DNA from 3 places in the Pseudomonas benzopyrenica genome. Region 1 is predicted to be linked to each of the others. Evidence: predicted binding sites of a transcription regulator. Region 1 holds the regulator's gene; each other region holds the start of a gene.
What was found. Region 1 encodes FliA, which starts transcription of late flagellar genes. Its sites were predicted from a motif close to CTAAAGTTTNNNNNNNNNNNGCCGNTAA; they were not measured.

Region 1 (5,978 bases):
GGACCTGCTGCCCAACGCCTATCGTCTGACTCTTATGGGGGTGAGCGTGGCCGAAGCCGAGATCTATCCCGATCGCGAGCTGGCCATCAACCCCGGCCAGGTCTATGGCACCCTCAATGGCGTCGCCGCCAAGGATCCGGCATTCGGTCTGGAGGCCGTCTGGATCGACGTCACCCAGCGCGACCAGGCCCAGTCCCTCGGTTACACCGTGGTCGACGCCAGTACCGTGGTCGCCACCCACCTCAACCAGGTGCTCTTCAAGCACGCCCACGAGCTGATCGGCCACGAGGAAGTCCAGCAATTGCTGCAGGTGCTGGCCAAGAGCTCGCCCAAGCTGGCCGAAGAACTGGTGCCCGGCATCGTCTCCCTGTCGACCCTGCTCAAGATCCTCCAGCAGCTGTTGCAGGAGCAGGTACCGGTCCGTGACATCCGTACCATCGCCGAAGCCATCGCCAATGTCGGGCCGCGGAGTCAAGATCCCGCCGCCATCGCCGGTGCCGTGCGCGTCGCGCTGTCCCGCGCAATCGTCCAGAACATCGTAGGAATGGAGCCTGAGCTGCCTGTTATCACCCTTGAGCCAAGGTTGGAACAGATGTTGCTAAGTAGTATGCAGAAGGCCGGTCAAGGCGCCGAGGACGGCATGTTCCTCGAACCTGGCATGGCCGAAAAACTGCAGCGTTCCCTCGTCGAGGCGGCGCAGCGTCAGGAAATGATGGGTAAGCCAGTGGTGCTGCTGGTAGCCGGTGCGATCCGCGGGATGATGTCCCGCTTCGCCCGGATGGCGGCACCGAACATGAGTGTGCTGGCCTACCAGGAAATTCCGGACAACAAGCAGGTCACCATCGTCGCTACCGTTGGCCAGAATGGCTGAGGTCTAGATCATGCAAGTCAAACGTTTCTTCGCCGCCGATATGCGTCAAGCCATGAAGCTGGTACGCGACGAGCTGGGCCCGGACGCTGCCATCCTCAGCAACCGCCGGGTCGCCGGCGGGGTCGAGCTGACCGCGGCGCTGGACTACCAGGCTCCGGCACCGGCCGCGCCCAACGCGGAGCTGCAGGCGGAGTTGCGCAAGACCCATGCGAAGATCGCCCAGGCCCATGCCGACCTCAGTATCCGTGCGCCGGGCGTCCCCTCGGCCGCGCCGAAGGACAAGCAGTTGCTCGGCGCCATCAGCGCCGCCGACAGCCGTCGCGAGCCGGTGATCGCGCCGCCGCGCGCCCCCCAGCCGGCCGCCGCCGCGCCTGCCGCCAGTGCCGCGCCGGAAGACCGGCGTGCCCTGGAAGCCATGCGCAGCGAGCTCAGCGGCCTGCGTGAACTGCTGGAAGTCCAGCTCGGCTCCATGGCCTGGACCCAGGTGCAGTCCACCCGTCCGCAGCAAGCTGGCCTCTGGCGTCGCCTGCAGCGCATGGGCCTGCCGGCCGATCTGGCCCGGCACCTGCTCGACAGCGTGGCCAAGATCCAGGATCCGCGCCATGCCTGGCGCATGCTGCTGGCCAACTTCGCCCAGCTGGCCAAGACCACCGACGCCAAGATCCTGGAGGAGGGCGGTGTCGTCGCCTTCGTCGGTCCGGCCGGCATGGGCAAGACCACCACCCTGGCCAAGCTCGCCGCCAATTACGTGCTCAAGTACGGCCCCCAGAGCCTGGCGCTGGTCAGCATGGACAGCTTCCGCATCGGTGCCCAGGAGCAGATCAAGACCCTGGGCCGCATCCTCGACGTACCGGTAACCCTGGTCGATCCGGGCCAGTCCCTGGCACAGGCCCTGGCCCCCCTGGCGCGCAAGCGCCTGGTGCTGATCGACACCGCGGGCATGCCCGCCAACGATCCGGCGCTCAAGGCGCAGCTCGAAGCCCTGGCCAACCGCCAGCTGAAGATTCGCAACTACCTGGTGCTGGGCGTCACCAGCCAGAGCCAGGTGCTCAAGGCGGCCTACCACAGCTATCGGCGCTGCGGCCTGAGCGGCTGCGTGCTGACCAAGCTGGACGAAGCCGCCAGCCTCGGCGAAGCCCTGGGCCTGGCCATCAGCCAGCGCCTGCCGGTGGCCTACATCGCCGACGGCCCGCGCATCCCGGACGACCTGCATCCGGCGCGCAGCCACCAGTTGGTAAGCCGCGCCGTGAGCCTGCAGGCACCCGAGGAGCCGAGCGAAGAAACCATGGCTGGCATGCTGGCCGGCCTGTATCAGAGCAATGCCCGCCGCGCCGGTTAGCGCAGACGAACGGTAGTGGTGCATCGCATGCCTGGGCACGCCAAATGCACTTGGTCTAAAGTGTGACGGATTTCAATCAAAGGTATCAGGCAATGGGTAGCATGCATCCCGTCCAAGTCATAGCGGTCACGGGCGGTAAAGGCGGTGTCGGCAAGACCAACGTGTCGGTCAACCTGGCCTTGGCCCTGGCCGATATCGGGCGGCGCGTCATGCTGCTCGACGCCGACCTGGGCCTTGCCAACATCGACGTTCTGCTCGGCCTGTCGCCCAAGCGCACCCTGGCCGACGTCATCTCCGGCGAGTGCGAGCTGCGCGACGTGCTGCTGCACGGCCCGGGCGGCATCCGCATCGTCCCGGCGGCCTCGGGCACCCAGGCGATGGTCAATCTGACGCCGGCCCAGCACGCGGGCCTGATCCAGGCCTTCAGCGACATTAGCGAGAACCTCGACGTGCTCATCGTCGATACCGCTGCCGGCATCGGCGATCAGGTGGTCAGCTTCGTTCGCGCCGCCCAGGAAGTCCTGGTGGTGGTGTGCGACGAACCCACCTCCATCACCGACGCCTACGCCCTGATCAAGCTGCTCAATCGCGACCATGGCGTCACCCGGTTCCGGGTTCTGGCGAACATGGCGCTGACGCCCCAGGAAGGTCGCAATCTCTTTGCTAAGCTGACCAAGGTGACCGACAGATTCCTGGATGTCGCCCTGCAATACGTGGGCGCCATTCCGTTCGATGAGGCGGTGCGCAAAGCCGTGCAGAAGCAGCGCCCCGTGTTTGAAGCCTTTCCGCGTGCCAAGGCCTCGCTGGCCTTTCGTGCGGTGGCCCAGAAAGTCGATGGCTGGCCGCTGCCTGCCAATCCGCGCGGCCATCTCGAGTTCTTTGTCGAGCGCCTTGTGCAACCAGCCATCGGTACCCACGCATGACAGCATCCAGCGGGCTTCGCATGTACAGCAAAACCTCGGAACGTACCCAGCAGGAGCAACTCATCAACCGCTATGCGCCGTTGGTGAAACGCATCGCCTACCACCTCCTGGCGCGTCTGCCGGCCAGCGTGCAGGTCGAAGACCTGATGCAGGCTGGCATGATTGGGCTGCTGGAGGCCTCACGCAAATATGACGCCGGCAAGGGCGCCAGCTTCGAGACCTACGCCGGCATCCGCATCCGCGGCGCCATGCTCGACGAGGTGCGCAAGGGTGACTGGGCGCCGCGCTCGGTGCATCGCAACACGCGCATGGTCACCGACGCCATTCGTGCAGTGGAAGCGCGGACGGGTCGCGACGCTAAAGATTCCGAGGTCGCGGCCGAACTTAAATTGAGTCTGGATGAGTACTACGGCATCCTTGGCGACACCATGGGGAGTCGCCTGTTCAGTTTCGACGACCTCATGGAGGGTGGTGAGCATGGGCTCGAGGAGAGCGGTTCGCATGAACTCGAACCCGGTCGCGGTCTGGAAGATCAGCGCTTCCGCAAGGCCCTGGCCGACGCCATCGCCAATCTTCCGGAGCGTGAACGTCTGGTGCTCTCGCTGTATTACGACGAGGAACTCAACCTCAAGGAAATCGGCGAGGTGCTGGGCGTGAGCGAGTCACGCGTCTGCCAGCTTCACAGTCAATGCGCGGCACGCCTGCGGGCGCGGCTGGCGGAATGGCGTTCGCGTTAACCGGCTGGTACTCAGGCTACTACGATTGCTTAGACGCGCCTCATGGCGTGTGTGCGGATTAGGACGGAGGTCGACTTGGACAAGAACATGAAAATCCTCATCGTGGACGATTTTTCCACGATGAGACGCATCATCAAGAATTTGCTGCGCGATCTGGGATTCACCAATACCGCCGAAGCAGACGACGGCAACACCGCACTGCCGATGTTGCAGAGCGGCAACTTCGATTTTCTCGTCACCGACTGGAACATGCCTGGCATGACCGGCATTGACCTGCTGCGTCAGGTCCGCGCCGACGCGCGGCTGAAAACCCTGCCGGTGCTGATGGTGACCGCCGAAGCCAAGCGCGAGCAGATCATCGAGGCCGCTCAGGCCGGCGTGAACGGCTATGTGGTCAAGCCTTTCACCGCCCAGGTGCTGAAAGAAAAGATCGACAAGATCTTCGAGCGGGTGAACGGCTGAAGAAAGCCGCGGGGACGTTATGGATCAGCTTGGCTCCAACAGCTTCAGCGACTTCGAGTCGAATCTCAAACAGCACGCCCAAGAGTTGGTGAAATGCCTGGAAAGCGGCGATTTCACCCAGGCCGTGCATGTCATCAACGAGCTCAATCAACTGCGTGACCGGGGGCTCTACCAGGAAGTCGGCAAGCTGACCCGCGAATTGCACAACGCCATCGTCAACTTCGAGATCGATCCGCGCGGCATGGCCGGCGAAGAGGTCTCCCAGATCAGCGATGCCACCGATCGTCTCTCCTACGTGGTGAAGATGACCGAGAACGCCGCCAACCGGACCATGGATCTGGTGGAGGAGAGTGCCCCGCTGGTAGGCAACTTCGGTGACGAAGCCCGTGCCGTGCATGCCGACTGGAAGAAGTTCATGCGCCGGGAAATGGGCGCGGACGAATTCCGCGAGTTGGCCAAGCGCGTCGATGCCTTCCTCAGCCACAGCGAGAGCAGCGCCGAACAACTGTCGTCCAAGCTCAACGACATCCTCCTGGCGCAGGATTACCAGGACCTCACCGGTCAGGTGATCAAACGCGTGGTCAACCTCGTCGGGCAGATCGAGAAAGACCTCGTCAAGCTGGTGATGATGGCCAGCCAGGTCGATCGCTATACCGGCTTCAGTCACGATCACACCGCGCTGATCGAACAGAATCGAAAAGAAAAGACGATGAAGGGTGAAGGTCCGCAGATTCATGCCGATAAGCGTGAAGACGTCGTGGCCGCTCAGGTCGACGTCGACGATCTTCTATCCAGTCTGGGCTTCTGACCCAGACCCTCTTGGGGAGTGCAGGAATGAGCTTCGACGCCGATGAAGAAATCCTCCAGGATTTCCTGGTAGAGGCCGGCGAGATTCTCGAACAGTTGTCCGAACAATTGGTCGAGCTGGAAAGCCGCCCGGATGACATGGATCTGCTGAACGCCATTTTCCGTGGCTTCCATACCGTAAAGGGCGGTGCCGGTTTCCTGCAGCTCCATACCCTGGTCGAGTGCTGCCATATCGCGGAAAACGTATTCGACATCCTGCGCAAGGGCGAACGCCGCGTGGATGCCGAGCTGATGGATGTGGTGCTGCAGGCACTGGATTCCGTCAACGAGATGTTCGGTCAAGTCCGTGAACGCGAAGAGCCGACCCCGGCCTCGCCTGAATTGCTGGCGGCCCTGGCCCGCCTGGCCGAGCCCGCTGGCAGCGAGCCGGCGCCGGTCCCGGCTGCGCCCGTGACTGCCACCCCGGTCGTGGCCGCAGCGCCCGCGCCGACCGCCCCGGCGGCCGCCGAGCCGGAGCTGAGCGATGCCGATTTCCAGAATCTGCTCGATGCCCTGGGCAGCGAGCCGAGCGCGGCAGCGGCAACGCCTGCGGCCGCCAGTGGCGACGACATCACCGATGACGAATTCGAGGCCCTGCTCGATCAGTTGCATGGCAAGGGCAAGTTCAACGAGGCACCGGCCACCGCGCCGGTTGTCGCTGCGGCTCCTGCCGTGGCTGCGGCTGGTGGCGACGACATCACCGACGACGAATTCGAGGCCCTGCTCGACGAATTGCACGGCAAGGGCAAGTTCGTCGCGGACGAGGCCGCGGCACCGGTTGTAGCAGCGCCTGCTGCGGC
Region 2 (5,978 bases), 910 kb from region 1:
TTCCAGCGCGGCTCGGCCGCTCTGGTTGTCTTCCGGGGTGAAGAAGCGCTCCGCCGGTGTACCGCGAATCTCCGCGGCGGTCCAGCCCAGCAGGCGTTCGGCGCCGCTGTTCCAGTCGGCGATCACCCCGGCCGGATCGAGCACGATCATGGCGAAATCGATGGCGCCATCGAAGATTGCCAGGCGCCGTTGGGCGTCCTGGGGCGGCAGCGCGGTGCACTGGTCGAGCGCGGCGCGCAGGCGGCGTACTTCGGCCTGGAGTTCAGCGTGAGAGAGAGCGGATTCAGCCATGGGATCTTTCGAACAGGTGGGCAGCGAAAGCAGACGGCGGTGACGTCCAGCGAGAGCCTTAGAGTAAGAGAGTCGGGCGCCGGCCAGCGATCTGCCGGCACCTTTTTCCGACAGACAGGGAATTAAGTAGCCGCTGCGGCATCAGACAAGTGCCAGTACCAACCGGCCAGCCGTCCATCCGAGGGTTGTGATCCAATTCGAGTAATTTCGGTCTATTTAGTCGTACTAATGAAGTAGCGTTGCCATGACCGATGTAGTTTCTTCCGCAGCCGTTACCACTGTGCTGGTCGTCGAGGACGATCCCGTACTGCGCTCGCTGGCGACGGAGGTGTTCGAAATGGAAGGCTACGCCGTCCAGTCGTTCGACACCGCCGATGCCGCCTGGTGCTGGTTCGAAGCCGATCCGCTACCGCCCGATCTGCTGTTCACCGATGTGCGTATGCCCGGTCGGTTGGATGGCCTCGCCCTGGCCAAGCAGGTCCGCCAACGTTTTCCGCAGCTGCCGATCCTGGTGTCCTCTGGATACACCGGCCAGCAGTATGCCGAACGCGAAGACCGAGCGTTGTTCCTGCCCAAGCCCTGGACCATCGACCAGTTGCTGAAGGCCTGCGGTCAGCTGGGCGTCTAGTCGCCTGCCTGACGCGCTCGCGCCAGGCGTACCGCCGAATCCACCTCATCCAGCGTCCAGGGCTTCTGCAGGAAGATCACCTGAGGGGGCAGCGTGGTGGTGATTTCGTAGCCGTAGCCGGAAGTGATCACCATGGGCAACTCGGGCCAGCGCTGCAGCAGCATCTGCGCCAGCTCGCCGCCGCGCAACTGGCCGGGCATCAAGTGATCGGTAACGACCAAGGCCGGCGCCTCCTGGCATTGCAGCAGATGCACCAGGGCATCGTCGGCATTGTCGAAGCGGGTACAGGCCCACTGCAATTGTTCTTCGAGATGATTGCCCAGCAGCTCGGCGAGCAGACTGTTGTCTTCGATGACGACGGCATAGGGCAGGGCGGTAGACGAAGTCATCGGGACATCCGGAACGCGATGAGGCAATTCCGGAAGTCTAGCAGAGCCCTGTCGGTCTCAGTCTGGCTTTCGTCTGACCATTGTCAGATCTCCAAGACGATCTTGCCGAAATGGCTGCCGCCCTTCTGGAAGGCGAAGGCCTCGGCGATCTCGGCCAGGGGATAGCTGCGATCGATGACCGGCTTGATCCCGTTGCTCTCCAGCGCCTGGATCATCTCCTGCTGATGGCGGCGACTGCCGACGATCAACCCCTGCAGTCGTTGGTGACGGCGCATCAGATTGGCGGTGGGAACCTGGCCCTCGACGCCGGTGAGCACGCCGATCAGCGCCAGATGACCATGGATGCGCGCGGCCTGGATGGATTGCGCCAGCGTCGCCGGGCCGCCCACTTCCACCACGATGTCGACGCCGCGCCCCCCGGTGATGGCCTGCACCTTGGCGCCCCATTCCGGCTCGTCGCGGTAGTTGATCAGGTGGTCGGCGCCCAAGGCATAGGCACGCTGCAGCTTCTCGTCCGACGAAGAGGTGGCAATCACCGTGGCGCCCATGGCCTTGGCCAGCTGCAGGGCGAAGATGGACACCCCGCCGGTGCCCATGACCAGCACGCTGTCACCGGGCTTGAGATTGCCGTCCACCACCAGGGCACGCCAGGCGGTGAGCCCGGCGGTGGTCAGGGTCGCCGCCTCGGCATGGCTGTAGCCCTTGGGCGCGCGGGTAAAGGCCGTGGCCGGGCGCACCACTACCTCGCAGGCGAAGCCGTCGATGCCATCGCCGGGCGTGGTGGAGAAATCGTCGATTGTCGGCTCGCCGTCCAACCACTGGGGAAAGAAGGTCGAGACCACCTGATCGCCCACGGCGAATTCGCTGACGCCTGCGCCCACGGCCTCGACCACCCCGGCGCCATCGGACATGGGAATGCGCCCATCGGCGGTCGGCATCTTGCCGAGCACCACGCCCAGATCATGGAAATTCAGCGAGCTGGCCTTGATCCGCACACGGATCTCGCCGGCTCCGGGCTGACCGGGATCGGGCAGTTCACAGTGTTCCAGCTGATCCAGACCACCGGGTTTGCGTAGGCGTATGGCGTGCATGAAAGATCCTCCGGACTATGGCGAGCAGGACGCTCGCGGGTCTGTAGAGGACCACGGTGCCGGGTGCAGGATTCCCAAAGGAGTCCTGCACCCATGGCCTTACTTGATCGCCTTCTGCAGTTGCTGCAGCTGCTCGGTGCGGGTGTTCAGGCGGGTTTCGCCGCGCTGGGCATCGACCTTCTTCAGCTCGGCCTCGGCCATGCGCAGCTTGATGGTCTGCATGGCGGTCTGGATGCGTTGCTGGGTCAAGTAGGCCAGCTGGTCGACGGTGCGCTCGTTCTCACCGTCCTTGTAGGCCTTGTCGGTCTTGGCCAGCCAGGTGCCGGCATCCTTGGTTTCCAGCGCCGCCAGCTGGGTGGCCTGGGGCTGGGATTCGAGGGCGGCGTAGTCGTTGCGCGCCTTTTCCAGGTTGGGGTTGGGCGGGGTGGCGCAGGCGGCCAGGGTGAGGGTCAGGGCCGACAGTACCGGAAGCAGAAAACGTTTACGCATGGGTTTCGTCCTTCAAGAGAGCGGGCAGCCTTACTGCTGCACCTTTTTCTGTAGATTCTGTTGCAGCTGGAGGTTGATCTGACCTTCCTCGCGGATCTGCTGGATGCTGTTCTGGGCATCCTGCAGCGCCGCCGCGGCCTTGGCGGCCTGGGTCTTGCGAGTCGCCAGGCGGGCATCCCACTCGGCCTGCTCGGCCAGGCGCTTGGCGTCGTCGTATTTCTCGTTGGACAGGGCCGCCTGGGCCTGGGTCCACTTGTCCTGAGCCGACTTGGTCTCGATCGGGGCGAACTGGTTGCCGCCGCCACTCACGGCTTCGTTGACGGCCGATTGGGTCACGGCCATCTGCGCGGTCGGCGGATTGCCGGCGCAGCCCGCGAGGAGCAGACCGCCACCCAGGACCAGGCTGGCGAGCAGCGCACGAGGCGCGGAGAACGGGGAGGCGCGAGAGGGACCGGTTTTCATCCGAACATTCCTGGCAGGTCGCCCGGAATGGGCGACAGTGCCTGTGAGACGGCGAAAACGCGGCGAGGTTCGCTGCAACCGCTGCGCTAAAGGGCAGGGTGTCCTGGCCGATATACGTTGTCAGACAACAACAGGGCCAGCGGCCACGGAGATTCCATGCTGTTACGCAATTGCAACATCGCGCCCCGCGCGGCGCTAGGCTTCGGCCTGATCGCCCTGATGGTGGCTTTTCTCGGCCTGTTTTCCCTGGCGCAGATGGCGGGTATCCGCGAACGCCAGGTGGTGACGGAGCGCGACTGGGTGCCGAGCATCCGCGCGGTGGACGCCATCCGCGAGAACATGCTGCGCATCCGCACCATCTCCTTGCGGCTGGCGCTGGACCCGGAACCGCGCAACATCGACACCTATGTCAGCCAGTATGAGGCGCGCAACAAGGTGCTCATGGAGGGCATCAAGGCCTATGAGGTCTTTGTCGACACCCCCGAGGAGCACCAGCGCTGGGATCTGTTCAAGCGCGATTTCGCCACCTATCAGCAGGGCATGACCGAGTCCTTCGCCCTGGCGCGGCGGGGCGATACCGCCGCGCTCAACAAACTGACCCTGGTGGACATGAAACCCGTGGTGGACGGCACCGGCAAGCAGCTGGGCGAGTTGGGCGACCTCTATGCCGAGGGTATCGAGCGCGATGGCAAGGTCTCGGCGGATCGCTATGAGGCTTCACGGCTGATCGTCATCGCGGTGATCGTCCTGGCCGCCCTGGCCACGGTGCTCATGGCCTGGCTGCTGACCCGCAGCATCGTCGGACCGCTACGCGAAGCGCTGCTGGCCGCCCGCCGTGTCGCCCAGGGCGACCTGACCCAGACCCTGGCGGTGCAGGGGCGTGACGAGGTGAGCGAATTGCAGCGCGCCTTGCAGCAGATGCAGGGGCAGTTGCGTGAGACCCTCTCGCGCATCGCCGGCTCCTCCACCCAGTTGGCCACCGCCGCCGAAGAGCTCAATGCGGTCACCGAGGCCGCGGGCCAGGGCCTGCAGCAGCAGAACCAGGAGATCGAACAGGCCGCTACCGCCGTCACCGAGATGAGCACCGCGGTGGACGAGGTGGCGCGCAACGCCGTCTCCACCTCCGAAGCCTCGCGGGCCTCCAGCCAGGCCGCGCAGCAAGGCCAGACTCGCGTCGCGGAAACCCTGGGCGCCATCGAGGCGCTGTCCGACGAGGTCGTGGCCACCGGGACGGTGGTCCAGCGCCTGGCCGAGCAGTCCCAGGACATCGGCAAGGTGCTCGACGTCATTCGCGCCATCGCCGAGCAGACCAACCTGCTGGCGCTCAATGCCGCCATCGAGGCGGCGCGGGCCGGTGAGGCCGGACGTGGTTTCGCCGTGGTGGCCGACGAGGTGCGCGCTCTGGCCAGCCGTACCCAGCAGTCCACCCTGGAGATCGAGCAGATGGTCTCGGGCATGCGCAGCGGCGCCAGCCAGGCCCTGGGCTCCATGCACAGCAGCAGTCAGCGCGCCCAGGCCACGCGGGCCCTGGCGGAAACCGCCGGGGTGGCGCTGGACGAGATCAACAGCCGCATCGGCGAGATGTACGAGCGCAATCTGGTGATCGCCAGCGCGGCCGAAGAGCAGGCCCAGGTGGCCCGTGAAGTGGATCGCAATCTGGTCAACATCCGCGATCTCTCCACCCAGTCCGCCGACGGAGCCCGCCAGACCAGTGCCGCCAGCCAGGAATTGTCCCGGCTGGCGGTGGATCTGCAGGGGCTGGTGAATCGCTTCCAGGTCTGAACCGCTAGACGCGCACCGCCTGGTACAGCGCCCGGATCAGATCCGACTGGGTGATGATGCCCACCAGGCGGCGCGAGCCGTCGATGATGGGGATGTGGCGGTGGCCGTTCTCGGAAAACACCGGTACCAGATCGATCAGCAAGCGGTCGGCGCTGGCCACCCGCACGGTACGGGTCATGATGCGGCCGACGCTGTGTTCGTCCTGGCGCGCCTTCGGCCGGACCAGGGAGCGCAGGCGCCAGCCGAGGCCCTCGTGCACGTCCAGGTCGATCTGCCGCATGAAATCGGCGACGGTGACGATGCCCAGCAGATAGCCCTGGCGATCCACCACCGGCAGCGCCTTGATGCGCCGGGCGCGCATCAGCGCCCAGGCTTCCTGCAGCGGCATCTCGGCGCGGGCCGTCACCGGTTGCTGGCTCATGACGTCGGCGCAGCGCAATTCGCCCATCTTGCGCTGGTAGGCGCGTGCCTCCACCTGTTCGAGCAATTCGGCGAGGTCGTCGCGGCTGATGTCCAGCACCTGGTTGTAGCGCGCCAGCACGGCGTCCAGGTCGGCGCGCTGCAGGTGCGTCTCGCTGCTCGGCTCGGCCGGGCGTGGCACATGGGGCCAGGGGCGCCGGGTCAGGTTGTTGTAGAGCAGGCCGGCGCTCACCAGCAGCAGCGAGTCCAGCGCCACCGGACTCCAGGCATAGCTGAAGTCCTGGGCACCGATGAGCACCATCAGCAGCGCCGAGGCGCCGCCCGGAGGGTGCAGGCAGCGCAGGGTGAACATGGCGGCGATGGCCAGGGCGACCGCCACGGCGGCGGCCAGATTGGCTTCGGGAATCCACCGCGCGCAGGCGATGC
Region 3 (5,978 bases), 680 kb from region 1:
CCCTGGCACATCCAGGGCGTCACCCTGAGTACCACCTCATCCATCGGCATCGCCCACTGTGCCGATGGCACGCTCAACGTCCATGAGCTGATCCGTCGGGCGGACGCCGCCCTTTACCAGGCCAAGCGGGCTGGACGCGCGCGGGTCGTACTGGCCGAGGCCTAGAGTCGTTCCGTGGGCTGGGCGCGAATCAGGATTTCGCGCTGGCGGAAGGCCGTTTCCAGCTGGCGGCGATAGCCGTCCCACCAGGCCCGATCCAGGGTCTCGGTCATCACTTCGTAGACCAGCAACTCATCGTCCTCGACCCGGTCCGCCGCGTCCTGGCACAGACCTTCGACCGGGGCCCGGCTGAAGGCGGTCAGGCCGCCGAAGCGCTCGACCAACACCTGGCGCACCTCCTGAAACAGCGCCCCTGGCAGGCGCTGGCCGTCATTGTCGTTGAGGGGTAGCAGCAACTGGACGAGGTACATGGCCGTCTCTCCTGGGGTATTGGCTGCAGACCCTGACGCACCCCGGATGGGTTCCCGTCCGTTGGTCCTGCAACCCCTGCCCGCCAGCAGCCTGGAAACGAAAAGGCCCCACCGAGGCTCTCTCGGCAGGGCCTTTCCTGACCTTTACGTCCGGATCAGACCGAGAAGCGGCCAACCAGACGATTCATGTCCACCGCCAGGCGCGAGACCTCATGGGCCGCCGCAGCGGTCTGGTGGGCACCGGCCGAGGTCTGGATCGACAGATCGCGGATGCTGACCAGGTTCTGGTCCACCGACCGGGCGACCTGGGCCTGCTCTTCCGATGCCGTGGCGATGAGGAAGTTGCGCTCGTTGATCTCGGTGATGGAGCGGGCGATTTCCTCCAGGGCGGCGCCGGCTTCGTTGGCGATCTTCAGGGTCGCGGTAGCCTCGTCACGGCTGCGCTGCATGGCCTGCACGGCGCCTTCCGAACCGCTCTGGATGCCGCCGATCATCTGCTCGATTTCACGGGTGGATTCCTGGGTCCGGTGGGCCAGGGCGCGCACCTCGTCGGCGACTACGGCAAAGCCGCGGCCCTGTTCACCGGCGCGGGCGGCCTCGATGGCGGCGTTCAGCGCCAGGAGGTTGGTCTGCTCGGCGATGCCGCGGATCACATCGACCACGGTGGCGATGCCCTGGGCCTGTCCGGCCAGGGCGACGATCTGCTCGCTGGTATGGGACACGGTGCCCGTCAGCGAATGGATGGCATTGACGGTTTCGGTGACCCGGGCCGCGCCCAGACCGGTCGAGCGCTCCGATTGCTGCGCGGACGTCGAGGCCGAGGCGGCGTTGCGCGCCACTTCCTCGACGGCGGCGGTCATCTCGTTGACCGCCGCGGCAGCCTGCTCCACCTCGCCATTCTGGCGCTGCAGGCCACGGCTGGCCTCGTCGGTCACGGCATTCATCTCTTCGGCGGCGGACGCCAGCTGCGTCGAGGCCTCGCCAATGTGGCTGACGGTGTCGCGCAGGGTCTGCTGCATCTGCACCGTGGCGCGCATCAGCTCGGCCATCTCGTCGCGGCCGGTCGCCTGCGCCTCGACGCGCAGATCGCCCTCGGCGATGCGCCGGTTGATGGCCAGCACCTGGCGCAGCGGCTGCAGGATGCTGCGGGTATAGAGCACAGCCAGCACCACGGTGAGCACGATGGCGATGGCGGCAATCACCCCGAGCAGCCAGAGGTTGCGGCTGTAGGTCTGGCTGGCCAGTTCGCCGGCCTGCTTGGCGCCGCGTTCGTTGAAGGTACCCAGGGCCACGATCTTCTCTTGCAGATCGTTGGTCAGCGGACGGATATTGGCATTGGTGAAGGCGGTTCCCTCGCTGGCCGGACGCGTCCGGGCGATGACGATGATCTCGTCGAGACGCGCATCGTAGGCCTTGACGCCAGCGGACACGGCGTCGGCCAATCGTTGCTCTTCAGGCGAGGCGACCAGGGCCTGGTACGCCGCTACCTCCTGCTGCAACTGGCCCCGCGCCTGGGCGATGGTCGCCGCGGCGGTCTGCTTCATCTGCTCGTCTTCCGACGCCACCATGCGCAGGGTTTCCAGACGCAACCTGAGTACCAGGCTATCCATCTTCGCCGTTTGCGCGATGCTGGCCATCCAGTTGGTCTCGACATCCTGTTCGGCCTGGTACAGGGAATTCAAGCCCACGGCCGAAGTAACCGCCAGTACCAGCAGCAACAGGGTAACGGCGGCAAAACACACGGCCGAACGGGCCGACAATTTCAGGGTACGCATGGCGCAACTCCAGGCAGGAAAGGCGTATTCACCCCTTCTGGTCGGCGCTACCGTTACTGGCTGAATAGCCACCCATCGGCGATCAACGGCGTACCCCCCACGAGCTGCAGGCTAGAGCTGACGCGGGCTCCAGGGGAATGTGTCAACCTGACGAGCAACCGCCGCCCTGGCAAAATGCCATGCACAGTCAGGCTAGAATGAGACTTTTCCTCAATCGAAATCCCCATGCCGCCGACGAAGCTTCGCCCTGCGCGTCTGGTCCCGTTGCGCAATCGCCTGCTGGCCATCGCCTTCGCCGGAATCGTGCCCCTGGCGCTGGTAGCCGGCCTGGGACTCTGGCTGCTCGTGCAACACCAGCAGCACGAAGCCGAACAGCGGGCACTGGAGTCCAGTCGCCAAGCCGCGACCACCATCGAAAGCGAATTGCGCCGCTCAGTGACCATTCTCCAGGCGCTGGCCGAGTCGCCCCTGTTGCGGACGGGCGACCTGAGCGATTTCGAAACCCTGGTCGGGCGCATCCTGCCGCTGGTGCCAGGTTGGCGAACGGTGCTGCTCGCCACGCCGGACGGCCAGGTCGTCCGGCGCATATCGAGCGTCAACCGGCCCGTTGGCGGTCCTCTCGCCGAACCGGACAGCTTTGCCGAGGTACTCGCCCAACGCCGGCCAGTGATCGGGCAACTCGGCCGCGGTCCCGCCGGCCTTCTGGCCTTTCCGATCCGGGTCCCGGTGCTGCGCGAGGGTCGACTGAATTTCGTGCTGACCGCGGTAATGACGCCGGAGAGCATCCGCGCGGCGCGCCTGACCCGTGCCCTGCCCAAGGACTGGGTGGGTTCGATATTCGATCGCCATGGCCGGCGCATCGCTCGTACCAGCCGGCACGAGGAAAGCCTGGGCGAGCCGGCCCTGCCAGGTCTGGCGGAGATCCTGGCGCAGCCGGGCGAAGAAGGCGTCGGCACTTCGCGTACCCGGGAAGGCCACGACGTCTATACGGCCTTCGTGCGCCTGCCCGATTCCGGCTGGACGGTGACCACGGCGATCCCCACCGAAGAGGTGGCCGCGGCCGCCAATCGCTCCTTCGCCCTCTATGGCGGCGGCCTGGTGCTGTCGGTAGCCTTTGCCTGGACGGTAGCCCTGCTGCTGTCACGGCGCATCAACCGTCCGGTGCAGGCCCTACAGGAGGCCGCTCAGGCCCTGGGCAGGCGCCTGCCGCCGGTATTGCCCGACAGCGACGTGCTGGAGATCCGCCAGGTGGGCGAAGCGCTGCTGGCCGCCGCCGAAGCCCGGCGGCTGATCGAAGAGGAGCGCGACGACTACCTGCGCGGCCTGCAACTGAGCCAGGCGCAGCTGCAGTTGCAGGTCGCCGACCTGGAAATCCTGCAACGGCTCAATCATCGCCTGCTGCAACTGCCTTCACTGCCACAGCAGCTGCAGGAGATTCTCGACGTCCTCTGTCGCTTTCATCAGACGCCCCTGGGCTGCGTGTCCTTGCTGGAAGACGGCCAGCCGCCACGGCTCCATGTCACCGCCGGTTTCTCGGCCGAGGACCAGGCACGCCTGACCGCCCTGGCTCCCGCGGAGAGCGTCTGTGCAGCCGCCATCGAGCAGGGTGAACGGGTGCTGGTGCCCGACCTGGCAAAGGCATCCGAGCTCGCCGCCCTGGCCGCCATCGGCTGCCGCCTGGGTTTCGCAGCCGTACATGCCGTGCCGCTGCGCAGCACCCTGCACGGCACCCTGGGCGCCCTCACCGTGCACCTGCCGGAGGCACGCGAGCCCACGCCGCGCGAGCAGCGCCTGGCCGACCTGTGCGCGTCCAAGGCGGTGCTGGTGATCGATCGTGCCCGTATCCAGGAGGCTGCCCTGCGGTCGCAACGCCGCCTGCGGGTGGCGCTGGAAAGCTCGCAGGTCTCCTTCGGCATCGCCGTGCCCGCTGCCGAAGGCACTTTCGCCTGGGACTATCTCAACCCCACTGGGACCACCACCCTGGGTCTCGACAGCCGTGACGCCAACGCCCGCCTGCCCTGGGCCAGCACCCGCATCCTGCAGCTCTGCGCGGACCACCAGGCCGAGGAAGTCGCCTGGTCCGTCGAATTGCAGGGGCCGGATGCCCAGGGCGCCAGTTGCTGGCTGCAGATCGGCGCCACGCCCTTCGACGGCAACGTCGCGGTGTGGTTTCTGGACATCAGCGAACGCAAGCGCCAGGAGCAGCAGCTGCGCGACAACGATCGGCAAAAGGACGAATTCCTCGCCGTGCTGGCCCATGAACTGCGCAATCCCCTGGCGCCCATTCGCCACGCGGCGGCACTGATCGCCGCGCCGCAGGCGTCGCCCGAACAGCAACAGCGCAGTTGCCAGACCATCGAGCGGCAGGTGGAGCGCATGGGCGCCCTGCTCAACGACCTGCTGGATATCTCGCGCATCACCTTCGGCCGCATCACCCTGCACAATACCTTCGTCACCCTGCAGTCGGTACTCGAGGCAGCGGCCGATGCGACCCTGGCGCCGATGCAGGACAAGCACCAGCGCTTCGACCTGCACCTGCCCGAGGCGCCGCTCTGGCTGTACGCCGACCCGCTGCGCCTGGAGCAGATCTTCGTCAACCTGCTGGGCAATGCCGCCCGCTACACCCCGGAGGGCGGTCGGATCGTGCTCGCCGTCTCCACGGTTGACGAAGAGGTACGGGTGGAGATTGCCGACAACGGCATCGGTATCGCCCCGGAACGCCTGAGCGATCTGTTCCAGATGTTCGGCCAGATCGATCCACGCCTGGCGGAGCGTTCGCCTGGCCTGGGTATCGGCCTGGCCCTTTCCCGCGAGCTGGCACGGCTGCAGGGCGGCGACATCGCCGCCACCAGCGCCGGCCTGGGCCAGGGCAGCCGCTTCACCGTGAACCTGCCACTGACGGTGGCGCCCCCGGCCACAGAGCAGGAGGCCGTAGCGGCCGCCTCGGCGGCGCCCGCCACCCGCCGGATCCTGGTCGCAGACGACAACTCCGACATCGCCGACACCATCGCCGAACTCCTTGAGCTGGACGGCCACGAGGTGCGTGTCGCCTACGATGGCCAGCAGGCCCTGACCCTGTTCCAGAGCTACGGCCCCGAGATCGTCATCTCGGATATCGGCATGCCGGGCCTGACCGGTCATCAACTGGCCCGGGCGATCCGCGAGACGCCGGCCGGTCAGGCCGTCAAGCTGATCGCCATGACCGGCTGGGGCCAGGCACAGGACAAGGCCGAGGCCCTGGCGGCCGGCTTCGATCATCACCTGACCAAGCCGGCCGACATGCAGACCCTCTATGCCCTGGTGGGCGCCTAGGCCGTGACCCGGCGCGCGCCGGCCAGCCGCGTCAGCCCATAGAGCGCCACGCCCACCAGCAGCATCAGCCCGGCGCGCCACCAGGTCGCCGCGCCCTGCTGGGCGATCAGCAGCGCACAGGAGGCCAGGGCCAGCACCGGAAAGATCCAGTGCACGCGGAAATGCGGATGCTCGACCCGGTCGCGCTTGAGCACCAGCACCGCCAGGTTGGTGCTGATGAACACCACCAGGAGCAGCAGCACCACGGTTTCGGCCAGCACATCCAGGGTGCTGGTGAAGGTCAGGGCGATGGCCACCGCGGTGGTGGCGAGGATGGCGATGCCGGGAGTCTGCCGCCGTGGCAGCACCCGGCCGAGCACCGCGGGCAGCAGACCTTGACGAGCCATGCCGTAGGCCAGACGGCTGGCCATGATCATGGTCA

Region 2: the regulator FliA is predicted to act here: its motif matches at 3,437-3,464, upstream of V6W80_RS20145 (methyl-accepting chemotaxis protein).
Region 3: the regulator FliA is predicted to act here: its motif matches at 2,328-2,355, upstream of V6W80_RS12610 (methyl-accepting chemotaxis protein).

Annotation. Positions count from the first base shown of each region.
Region 1 covers NZ_CP145723.1:3,339,497-3,345,474, reverse strand. Annotated here, with positions in the region: gene flhA (flagellar biosynthesis protein FlhA) at 1-871, shown strand, start outside; gene flhF (flagellar biosynthesis protein FlhF) at 882-2,210, shown strand; gene fleN (flagellar synthesis regulator FleN) at 2,303-3,133, shown strand; gene fliA (RNA polymerase sigma factor FliA) at 3,130-3,870, shown strand; gene V6W80_RS15800 (chemotaxis response regulator CheY) at 3,958-4,332, shown strand; gene V6W80_RS15795 (protein phosphatase CheZ) at 4,352-5,140, shown strand; gene V6W80_RS15790 (chemotaxis protein CheA) at 5,167-5,978, shown strand, end outside.
Region 2 covers NZ_CP145723.1:4,245,907-4,251,884, reverse strand. Annotated here, with positions in the region: gene V6W80_RS20175 (PAS domain S-box protein) at 1-291, opposite strand, end outside; gene V6W80_RS20170 (response regulator) at 536-919, shown strand; gene V6W80_RS20165 (response regulator) at 916-1,308, opposite strand; gene V6W80_RS20160 (zinc-dependent alcohol dehydrogenase family protein) at 1,392-2,399, opposite strand; partial or broken gene V6W80_RS20155 (DUF4398 domain-containing protein) at 2,505-2,888, opposite strand; gene V6W80_RS20150 (DUF4398 domain-containing protein) at 2,919-3,350, opposite strand; gene V6W80_RS20145 (methyl-accepting chemotaxis protein) at 3,507-5,132, shown strand; gene V6W80_RS20140 (HPP family protein) at 5,137-5,978, opposite strand, start outside.
Region 3 covers NZ_CP145723.1:2,654,832-2,660,809, forward strand. Annotated here, with positions in the region: gene V6W80_RS12600 (GGDEF domain-containing protein) at 1-165, shown strand, start outside; gene V6W80_RS12605 (hypothetical protein) at 162-470, opposite strand; gene V6W80_RS12610 (methyl-accepting chemotaxis protein) at 626-2,245, opposite strand; gene V6W80_RS12615 (hybrid sensor histidine kinase/response regulator) at 2,471-5,557, shown strand; gene V6W80_RS12620 (APC family permease) at 5,554-5,978, opposite strand, start outside.